One region of the Halomonas sp. 3H genome, then DNA from elsewhere that is predicted to be linked to it. Evidence: predicted binding sites of a transcription regulator. Region 1 holds the regulator's gene; the other holds the start of a gene.

Region 1 (5,408 bases):
ATGCCCGATGTGGGCGCCATCCGGCGCGCCGGGATCGGCATCAGCGTCCCCTCCGCCCCGGACTACATCCAGAAGCATGCCGACTGGGTGACCGAACGGGCCGGCGGCCACGGCGCCGTGCGCGAGATCTGTGACACCCTGCTGAGGGCCCAGGGCCACTGGGACGCGGTGCTCGACACCTACCTCCACGGGGTCAACTGAGCCCATGGCGTGGTCCCTGCCCCGCCCCTCCTTCCGGGTCTGGCTGCTGCTGATCCTGCTGGCCCTGGGCGGCGCCCTCGTCCTGCTCGACCCGCGCGGCGGGCCGGAGTACGGGGAGGTCCCCCGGGACGAGGCGGGCGAGCCCGACTACTACCTCGAGGGCGCCCGCCTGACCCGCTTCGACGCCGAGGGCCGCGCCCACCAGCGCCTCGACACGCCGCGCCTGGTGCATACCCCCCACGACGACGTGACCCGCCTGCAGACCCCCGACGCCCGGCTCCACGACAGCGCCGGGCGGGTCTGGTACGCCCGGGCCGACAGCGGCGTGCTGGGGCCCGGCGGCAACCCGCTGACGCTCTCCGGCGACGCCCGGCTCAACGCCCCCGAGGAGCGCTGGCAGCTAGACACCGAGGTCCTGCACTTCGACGCCGATACCGGCCACGCCTGGAGCGACACCCCGGCCCTGCTGCGCCAGCCCCCCCAGCGCATGAGCGGCGACCGCTTCGATGCCTGGATCCATGACAACCGGGCGCGGCTGACCGACAATGTGCGCGGCCACCATCCGCCCGAGACCCGAGAGGAGTCCCCGCCATGAAGCCCCCCTTCGCCCTGCTGCTCTGCCTGCTGCTGCCGCTGGCCACCGCCCCGGCCCTGGCGCAGCAGGGAGATGCCTCCGCGCCCATCGAGGTGGAGGCCGACCGCCTCGACCTGGACGACCGCGCCGGCACCGCCGTCTACACCGGCGACGTGGACATCCGCCAGGGCAGCATGCAGCTCACCGGCGACCGGGTGGAGATCCGCCGCAACGCCGCCGGCGAGCTCACCCGTGCCATCGCCACCGGCGAGCGCGCCTATATCGAGCAGCAGCCCGACCCGGCCGAGCCGGTGGTCCGGGGCTGGGGCCGCACCATCATCTACCACGTGGCCGAACGCCGGGTGGAGCTGATCGACCGGGCCGAGCTGCACCAGGGCGGCGACACCTTCGACGGCGGCTACCTCGAGTACTTCCTCGACCGCCGCGTGGTCCAGGCCCGTGCCGAGGGCGAAGGCGTCGAGGGACGCCAGCGCATCCGCATGACCCTCCAGCCCGAGCAGTAAGGCGACCCCATGAAGACCCTTCACGCCCGCCACCTGGCCAAGAGCTACAAGCGCCGCCGCGTGGTGCAGGACATCAGCCTCTCCATCGACCAGGGCCGCATCGTCGGCCTGCTGGGCCCCAACGGCGCCGGCAAGACCACCTCCTTCTACATGATCGTGGGCCTGGTGCGCGCCGATGCCGGCGAGGTGTACATCGACGGGCTCGACCTCTCCCGGGCCGCCATGCACCAGCGCGCCCGGGCCGGGATCGGCTACCTGCCCCAGGAGGCCTCGATCTTCCGCAAGCTCTCGGTGGCCGACAACATCATGGCGATCCTCGAGACCCGCAAGGACCTCGACCGCCCGGCCCGCCGCGCCCGCCTCGAGCAGCTCCTCGAGGAGTTCCATGTGACGCATATCCGCGACAACCTGGGCATGAGCCTCTCCGGGGGCGAGCGGCGCCGGGTGGAGATCGCCCGGGCCCTGGCCACCGAGCCCGCCTTCATCCTGCTCGACGAGCCCTTCGCCGGCGTCGACCCCATCTCGGTGGGGGAGATCAAGGGCATCATCCGCCAGCTCAAGGCCCGGGACATCGGCGTGCTGATCACCGACCACAACGTCCGCGAGACCCTCGACATCTGCGACACCGCCTACATCGTCGGCGACGGCAAGATCATCGCCGAGGGCAGCCCCGACTCGATCCTCGCCAACCAGCGGGTGCGTGAGGTCTACCTGGGCGAGGACTTCCGTCTCTAGCCCGAACGCTTCCACAAGTCACTGAAGTACATGTCGTTATATCGCGACGGCATGAGGATTGCGCTTGGCACGCTTATTGCTGCATTTTCCTCTCCCGGAGGCTTGCATCGGGCCCTGCCGCGGACTAGGGTGAGGCTTTCCGGCGAAGAGAGCAGACCTCACCGATGGCCATGAAAGCCTCCCTTCAGCTGCGCGTCGGCACCCAGCTGACCATGACCCCCCAGCTGCAGCAGGCCATCGCCCTGCTGCAGCTCTCCACCCTGGACCTGCGCCAGGAGATCCAGCAGGCGATGGAGTCCAACCCGATGCTGGAACTCGAGGAGGGGTTCGGCGAGCAGGCGGTCGCCGAGACACCCGAGGATGACTGGTCCAGCGAGATCCCCGCGGAACTCTCCACCGACAGCGACTGGTCGGACACCTACCAGGACCTGGGCGCCCCCGCCGGCGGGGGGGAAGGGCCGGACTTCGAGCGCCAGGCCGAGGGACAGAGCCTGCGGGGCCACCTCGCCTGGCAGCTGGCAATGACCGACCTCGAGCCTCGCCAGCTGCAGATCGCCGAGAGCCTGATCGATGCCGTGGACGACGCCGGCTACCTGGCCCAGCCCCTCGACGAGATTCGTGACGGGCTGCGCCGCCAGGGCCTCGACGGCCTGCGCAGCCGCGAGGTGGAGCAGGTGCTGTTGCGCCTGCAGCAGTTCGAGCCCACCGGGGTCTTCGCCCGCGATCTGCGCGAGTGCCTGATGCTGCAGCTCGCCACCCTGCCCGACAACACCCCCCTGCTGCCCCAGGCCCGCCGCCTGGTGCGCCAGTTCCTCGAGGCCCTGGCCGGCGACGACCGCCGCCTGCTCAAGCGGCGGCTGGGGCTCGACGACGACGACCTGGAAACGGTGATCGCCCTGGTCCGCTCGCTCGATCCGCGACCCGGCAGCGCCTTCGCCAGCGTGGACAGCGACTACGTGATCCCCGACCTCGTCGCCCGCTATGACAGCCGCGGCTGGAAGATCGAGCTCAACCCGGACGCCCTGCCGCGGCTGCGGATCCAGCCCGATTACGCCGCCCTGATCCGCCGCGCCGACAAGAGCCAGGACAACCAGTTCCTCAAGGACCACCTGCAGGAGGCGCGCTGGCTGCTCAAGAGCCTCTCCAGCCGCAACGACACCCTGCTCCGGGTCGGCCGCGAGATCATGGCCCGCCAGCTCGACTTCCTCGAGCAGGGCGAGGAGGCGATGAAGCCGCTGATCCTGGCCGACATCGCCCAGGCGGTGGAGATGCACGAGTCGACCATCTCCCGGGTCACCACCCAGAAGTACATCCATACCCCGCGGGGCGTGTTCGAGCTGAAGTACTTCTTCTCCAGCCATGTCGGCGGCAACGGCGAGGGCGACGCCCACTCCAGCACCGCCATTCGCGCCCGCATCCGCAAGCTGATCCAGGAGGAGCCCCCGCGCAAGCCGCTCTCCGACAGCAAGCTGGTCGCCCTGCTCGACGAAGCCGGCATCCAGGTGGCGCGCAGGACCGTGGCGAAGTACAGGGAGGCCATGGGAATCCCCTCCTCCAGCGAGCGCAAGCGGCTGCGTTGAATCCGGGTGGACCGTGGCGCTCTCCACAGTCACCCGCGAGGCCATGGGCATCCCCTCTTCCAGCGAGCGCAAGCGCCTTCGCTGACCCGCGTCAACGCACCGCTCGACGCTGCCGGCGCGGGGGGTATGCAAGGCAGGAAAAAGGGTTACAATCGAATCACAACCAACGAGCAAGGAGCGTGTCATGCAAGTCAACATCACCGGCCATCATGTGGAACTGACCGATGCCCTGCGTGGCTATGTGAACGAGAAACTGGCTCGCGTGGAGCGCCACTACGACAACATCACCAATGTCCAGGTGACCCTGTCCGTGGAGAAGGAGCGCCAGCTCGCCGCCTGCACCCTGCACGCCGCCGGTGCCGACCTGCATGCCGAAGCCCAGGACGGCGACATGTACGCCGCCATCGATGCCCTGGCCGACAAGGTGGACCGCCAGCTGGTCAAGCACAAGGAGAAGGCCCAGGCCCGCGCCCAGGGCGCCGGCGCCCGCTGATTCACCATGACACTGGAAACCATCCTGCCCCCCGAGCGCACCCTGTTCGGTGTGCCCGGGGGAAGCAAGAAGCGGGTGCTGGAGTTCTTCAGCACCTTCATCGCCCAGAACACCCCCAGCCTCGACAGTCAGGAAGTCTTCAGCCGCCTGATCGGCCGTGAACGGCTGGGCAGCACCGGCATCGGCAACGGGGTGGCGATTCCCCATGCCCGGAGCCCCCACTGCAAGACCCCGATCGCCGGCTTCCTCAAGCTGGCCGAGCCGGTGGACTTCGATGCCATCGACGGCGAGCCGGTCGACCTGGTCTTCGTGCTGCTGGTGCCGGAAGAGGCCGACGACGCCCACCTGGCCCTGCTGGCCCAGGTGGCCGGCATCATGAACGATGCCGATACCCGCAGCGCCCTGCGCCGCAGCGAGAGCCAGCGCGAGCTCCACGAGCGACTCATCGAGGCGATCCGACGACAGGCCTGAGCCCTGCGGGCCGCCCGGCCACTTCAATGACCAGGAGACCCGTCATGCAGCTCGTGATCATCAGCGGCCGTTCCGGCTCGGGTAAGTCGATCGCGCTGCAGGCGCTCGAGGACCTCGGCTACTACGCCATCGACAACCTGCCCGCCATGCTGCTCGGGTCGCTGGTCGACGAGCTCAAGGGCGCGGAATCGCCTCGCTCGTCGATTGCCGTGAGCATCGACGCGCGCAACCTGCCCCAGGCCCTGCAGCGCTTCCCCAGCCTGCTCGAGGAGGTACGCAGCCGCGGCATCGACTGCCAGGTGATCTACCTGACCACCGATGCCCGCATCCTGCTCGAGCGCTACTCCGCCACGCGCCGCCGCCACCCCCTGACCCGGGACAGCCACATGACCCTGGCCGAGGCCATCGACTCCGAGGAGCAGGCGCTCGCCGAGATCCGCGACCTGGCGGACCTGGTGATCGATACCTCGCGCCTGTCGGTCCACGAGCTGCGCGGACGCATCAGCGACCAGGTGGCCCGTCACCGCGCCGAACAGCTGACCCTGACCATCGAGTCCTTCGGCTTCAAGCGCGGCGTGCCCCTGGATGCCGACATCGTCTTCGATGCCCGCTGCCTGCCCAACCCCTACTGGGACCCGCGCCTGCGCAGCGCCACCGGCCGCGACCCCGAGATCATCGCCTTCCTCGAGGGCTACCCGATCGTCGCCGAGATGCTCGACGACATCCTCGGCTGGGTCGAGCGCTGGATGCCGGCCTACCGGGCCAGCCACCGCAGCTACCTGACGGTGGCCATCGGCTGCACCGGCGGCCAGCACCGCTCCGTCTACCTG
Region 2 (5,408 bases), 1.6 Mb from region 1:
CTGCCACGGCCTGCCGGTGGAGCCGGCCCAGCCGGCGCTCTATCGCAGCGAGGCGACCGGCCCCGCCGGCTGGGCCGAGGGGGTGGCCTACTGGTGGGGGCGAGCCGACCGCCGGCTGAGTCCGGCGGGGGTCTCGGCCCGTGAGGCAGCCACCGAGGAGGCGAGCGCATGAGCGACTTCCACCAGAACGGCATCATCACCGACTTCCACAACCTGACCCGGCGCCCGGTGGACTCCCTGGAGGCGGACCTGGTGCGCTTCTCGCGTCGCCGCCCGATGAGCCTGATCCTGCCCTCGCTCTACTCCGAGCTGGAAGGGCCCGCCCTCGAGGCGATCGTCGAGGAGCTCCGCCGGGTGCCCTACCTCGCCGAGGTGGTGATCGGGCTGGACCGGGCCGACCGCGAGCAGTTCCTGCGTGCCCGGGAGTTCTTCGGCCGGCTGCCGCAGCACCATCGCATCCTCTGGAACGACGGCCCGCGGCTGCGCGCCCTGGACGAGGAGCTGGACGCCCAGGGGCTCTCGCCCCAGCAGCCGGGCAAGGGGCGCAACGTCTGGTTCTGCGCCGGCTTCGTCCAGGCCTCCGGGCGCGGCGCCGTGGTGGCGCTCCACGACTGCGACATCCTCACCTACGAGCGTGGCCTGCTGGCGCGGCTCTTCTATCCGGTGGCCCACCCCCACTTCAACTACGAGTTCTGCAAGGGCTACTACCCGCGCATCGCCGACGGGCGGCTCAACGGCCGAGTGTCCCGGCTGATGGTCACGCCGCTGCTGCGGGCGCTCAAGCGCATCCACGGGCCGCTGCCCTACCTGGAGTACCTGGACAGCTACCGCTACCCGCTCTCCGGGGAGTTCTCCATGCGCGCCGAGGTGCTCGACGGCATCCGCATACCCGCCGACTGGGGCCTGGAGGTCGGCGTGCTCTCCGAGGTGCATCGCAACTACTCCACCAAGCGGCTCTGCCAGGTGGACCTGGCCGACGCCTACGACCACAAGCACCAGCCGGTCTCGGAGGAGGACGCCTCCGCCGGGCTCAACCGCATGAGCCTGGACATCGCCAAGGCGCTCTACCGCAAGCTGGCCACCCAGGGGGTGACCTTCAGCGCCGAGGGCTTCCGCACCCTCAAGGCGACCTACTACCGGCTGGCCCTGGACCTGATCGAGGCCTACGACCACGACGCGGTGATGAACGGCCTCTCCCTGGATCGCCATGCCGAGGAGCGGGCCGTGGAACTGTTCGCCGCCAACCTGCTCGAGGCCGGCAGCGCCTTCCTCGACAATCCCGGCGAGCGGCCCTTCATCCCCAGCTGGAACCGGGTGCGCTCGGCGATTCCCGACCTGCCGGAACGCCTCCACGACGCCGTGGAGGCCGACAACCGCGGCGAGGTGTAGCAGGCCTGTCGCCGGAATAGCCTCGAGCGGATTCTGCTATCGCTCAGGGCTTCTGCACCAGCCACAGGCAGCGATAGGGCGCCAGGCTCTCCACCGGCGTCCAGGGGGCCTCCTCCAGCAGGTCGAACCACGCCCCCTGGCCGAGGGCCGGAAGCGTCAGCGGCTGGGGGGCGTCGGTAACGTTGTGGACCGCCAGCAGGCGGCGCCCGTCGGGCAGCGGGCCGCGCTCCAGCACCAGCAGCTCCGGCGGCGTCTCCAGCACCCGCTGGGGGGCGTCCGGGTGGAAGCAGGGCTCGCCACGTCGGACCGCCAGGCGCCGGGTCAGCGCCTCGAAGACCATCCTCGTCGGCGTGTCGGGGCTGTCCAGCAGCAGCTCCAGCTCATCGCGCTGCCAGCGGCGCCGGTTGATGGAACGCAGGCGTCCGCTGCGCTCCACCCCCTCAAGGTCGTTCAGGGTGCCGGTCAGCACGTGGAAGTAGAGCGCCGGGATACCGCGCAGGCCGAGCATCAGCTGCTGACCGCACAGGAAGCGCTGCATCTGCCAGGGGTCCGGGCCGCGACGGGTGCCCTTCATGGCGTCGAACCAGGTGATGTTGATCTCGTAGGGGCTGTCGCTGCCGTCGTCCCGGGTGCGCATGCTGACGAAGCCGCCGAAGCGGTGCATCAGCTCCAGCAGCGCATCGATCTCGTGCTGGGGCAGCCAGCCCTCCAGCGGGCGTACGCCGATGCCGTCGTGGCTGGCGGTGAAGTTGAGAAAGCTGCAGCCGGGGGGCAGGGTCGGCAGGCTGCGCAGCCAGGCCGCCAGCGTGCCCGCCTCGCCGCTGGTCAGGGTGTGCAGCAGCAGCGGCGGCAGCGGGAACTGATAGACCAGGTGTGCCTCGTCGGGGGGAGCGGGGAGACGTTCTAAACCCAGGTAGCTGAGGTTCTCCCGGTGGGGCACGTTGGTCTCGGTGAGCAGCAGGGTGCCCGGCGCCACGTGGTCCACCACCGCGCGCAGCAGCCGCACGACCTCGTGGGTCTGTGGCAGGTGGATGCAGGGGGTGCCGACGGCCTTCCACAGGTAGGCGATGGCGTCCAGTCGGATCACCCGGGCGCCCTGGTTGAGGTAGTAGAGCAGGATCCCGATGAACTCCAGCAGCACGTCGGGGTTGGCGAAGTTCAGGTCGATCTGGTCCTCGGAGAAGGTCGCCCAGAGGTGTCGGGGGCCGCGCCGGGTCGGCACCTTGACCAGCAGCGGCGAGCTGCGCGGCCGCACCACCGCCGAGAGGTCGGTCTCCGGGTCCATCTCGATGAAGTAGTCCCGCCCCGGCTGGCTGCCGGAGAGGTAGTCGACGAACCACAGCGACTCCCGGGAGACGTGGTTGAGCACCAGGTCCACCGCCAGGTCGCGCCGCCCGGCCAGGGCGCGAACATGGGACCAGTCGCCCAGGTCGGGGGAGACCTCTCGGTAGTGGATCACCGAGAAGCCGTCGTCGCTGCTCCAGGGGAAGAAGGGCAGCAGGTGCACGCCGCTGAAGGTTTCCGCCAGGCGCGCTTCCAGGAAGTCGTCCAGCACCTCCAGGGGCGCTCGCTCGCCCTCCAGCAGGCTGTCGCCATAGCTGATCAGCCACTGGTCGCGCTCGCTCCAGAGTGGCGCATCGCCTTCACCAGGGGAGGGCGGGGCCTGGTGGGCCAGCAGGGTCAGCAGCCGCCGCAGCACCTCGTCGGCGCGCGGGCCGTAGAGGAAGGCCAGGTGGCCGTGGGCGCGGCGGCTGAAGGCCTCGGCTTCCAGCGGGACGGCGACGGAGGGGGTGAAGGTCGGGCGGTCGGACATGGCCGGGTCTCCTCGTGACAACCCCTAACCCATGCAGGGCCCGTGCCAGCCTGACGGCATCCGCTGATGCAACACGCCGGCCCGGGGGCCGGCGTGAACGTTCAGGTATCCCTTGCGGGCGGAGATGCGCCGCGGCCTAGACCTCCTGGTAGAGCTGGCTGCCGGTGTCGCGGAACTTCTCCGCCTGCTCTTCCATGCCCTTCATCACCGCCTGCTGATCGCCGTCGAGGCCGTTGTCTCGGGCATAGTCGCGCACCTCCTGGCTGATCTTCATGGAGCAGAATTTGGGGCCGCACATGGAGCAGAAGTGGGCCACCTTGGCGGAGTCCTTGGGCAGGGTCTCGTCGTGGTACTCGCGGGCGGTGTCCGGGTCCAGGCCGAGGTTGAACTGGTCCTCCCAGCGGAACTCGAAGCGCGCCTTGGAAAGCGCATTGTCGCGGCGCTGGGCGGCCGGGTGGCCCTTGGCGAGGTCCGCGGCGTGGGCGGCGATCTTGTAGGTGATGATGCCGGTCTTGACGTCGTCCTTGTTGGGCAAGCCCAGGTGCTCCTTGGGGGTCACGTAGCAGAGCATGGCGCAGCCGAACCAGCCGATCATGGCAGCACCAATGCCGGAGGTGATGTGGTCGTAGCCCGGGGCGATGTCGGTGGTCAGCGGGCCGAGCGTATAGAAGGGCGCCTCGTGGCACGCCTCGAGCTGCTTGTCCATGTTCTCCTTGATCAGGTGCATCGGCACATGGCCCGGCCCCTCGATCATCACCTGGACATCGTGCTTCCAGGCGATATGGGTCAGCTCACCCAGGGTCTCCAGCTCGGCGAACTGGGCCTCGTCGTTGGCGTCGGCCACCGAGCCCGGGCGCAGGCCGTCACCCAGCGAGAAGGCCACGTCATAGCGCTTGCAGATCTCGCAGATCTCCTCGAAGTGGGTGTAGAGGAAGCTCTCCCGGTGATGGTAGAGGCACCACTTGGCCATGATGGAGCCGCCCCGGGAGACGATGCCGGTGACCCGCTTGGCGGTGAGCGGCACATAGCGCAGCAGCACCCCGGCGTGGATGGTGAAGTAGTCCACCCCCTGCTCGGCCTGCTCGATCAGGGTGTCGCGGAACACCTCCCAGGTGAGATCCTCGGCCACGCCCTTGACCTTCTCCAGCGCCTGGTAGATGGGCACGGTGCCGATGGGCACCGGGGCGTTGCGAATGATCCACTCGCGGGTCTCGTGGATGTTCTGCCCGGTGGAGAGATCCATGATGGTATCCGAGCCCCAGCGGATGCCCCAGGTCATCTTGTCGACTTCATCCTCGATGGAGGAGGTGACCGCCGAGTTGCCCAGATTGCCGTTGATCTTCACCAGGAAGTTGCGGCCGATGATCATCGGCTCGGATTCCGGGTGGTTGATGTTGCAGGGGATGATGGCCCGGCCGGCGGCCACTTCGGCGCGCACGAACTCCGGGGTGATCTCATCAACCAGCCGGGCGCCGAAGCCCTGGCCCGGGTGCTGGTGGCCCAGGATCCGCTCGACTTCCGCGGTGCCCAGGGCTTGTCGCCGCTGGTTCTCGCGGATGGCGATGAATTCCATCTCCGGGGTGATGATCCCCTGGCGGGCGTAGTGCAGCTGGGTGACGTTTTTCCCCTCCTTGGCGCGCCGGGGCGTGCGGGTCAGATCGAAGCGAAGCCTGGCAAGCGTCGGGTCGTTGGCGCGACGCCGGCCGTAGTCGGAGGTGGGGCCGTCGAGCAGCTCGGTGTCGCCCCGTGCCTCGATCCAGGCACGGCGTAGCTCGGGCAGGCCGCGGCGCAGGTCGATCTCGGCATTCGGATCGGTATAGGGGCCGGAGGTGTCGTAGACCAGCAGCGGCGGGTTCTCCTCATCCGGGCCCATGCCGGAGGTCCTGGTGGGCGAGAGCGAGATCTCGCGGAAGGGCACGCGGATATCCGGGCGCGAGCCCTCGATGTAGACCTTGCGCGAGCCGGGCAGCGGCTGGATGGCGGCCTCGTCGACCCGGGCGGTCTCGGCGAGGAAGTGGGCGGTCTTGCTCATGGCGAGAGTCCTTGGGGTGGCGGTTGTTGTCGGTGTTGTTGTCAGGGGGCAGGGCGGCGGCGCTAGAGGGCGCGATCCAGCCCCATCTGCCAGAAGTCGATCTCGAGTCGGGTGGCGTCGCGGAAGACCTGGGTGAGTTCGGCGAAGCGAGCCGGGGTGACGTCGGCCAGGCGG

The links. The regulator sigma-54, encoded in region 1, starts transcription at its own class of promoters, with help from an activator protein. The targets are predictions, from matches to a motif close to TGGCACNNNNNTTGCTNT.
Region 2: the regulator sigma-54 is predicted to act here: its motif matches at 3,233-3,250, upstream of NFC98_RS04680 (sugar phosphorylase).

The regions. Positions count from the first base shown of each region.
Region 1 covers NZ_CP100360.1:2,540,877-2,546,284, forward strand. The annotation lists gene NFC98_RS11830 (HAD family hydrolase) at 1-201, shown strand, start outside; gene lptC (LPS export ABC transporter periplasmic protein LptC) at 206-796, shown strand; gene lptA (lipopolysaccharide transport periplasmic protein LptA) at 793-1,299, shown strand; gene lptB (LPS export ABC transporter ATP-binding protein) at 1,309-2,034, shown strand; gene NFC98_RS11850 (RNA polymerase factor sigma-54) at 2,199-3,614, shown strand; gene raiA (ribosome-associated translation inhibitor RaiA) at 3,799-4,107, shown strand; gene ptsN (PTS IIA-like nitrogen regulatory protein PtsN) at 4,114-4,578, shown strand; gene rapZ (RNase adapter RapZ) at 4,623-5,408, shown strand, end outside.
Region 2 covers NZ_CP100360.1:976,633-982,040, forward strand. The annotation lists gene NFC98_RS04670 (mannosyl-3-phosphoglycerate phosphatase) at 1-172, shown strand, start outside; gene NFC98_RS04675 (glycosyl transferase) at 169-1,389, shown strand; gene NFC98_RS04680 (sugar phosphorylase) at 1,433-3,202, opposite strand; gene thiC (phosphomethylpyrimidine synthase ThiC) at 3,339-5,234, opposite strand; gene tenA (thiaminase II) at 5,297-5,408, opposite strand, start outside.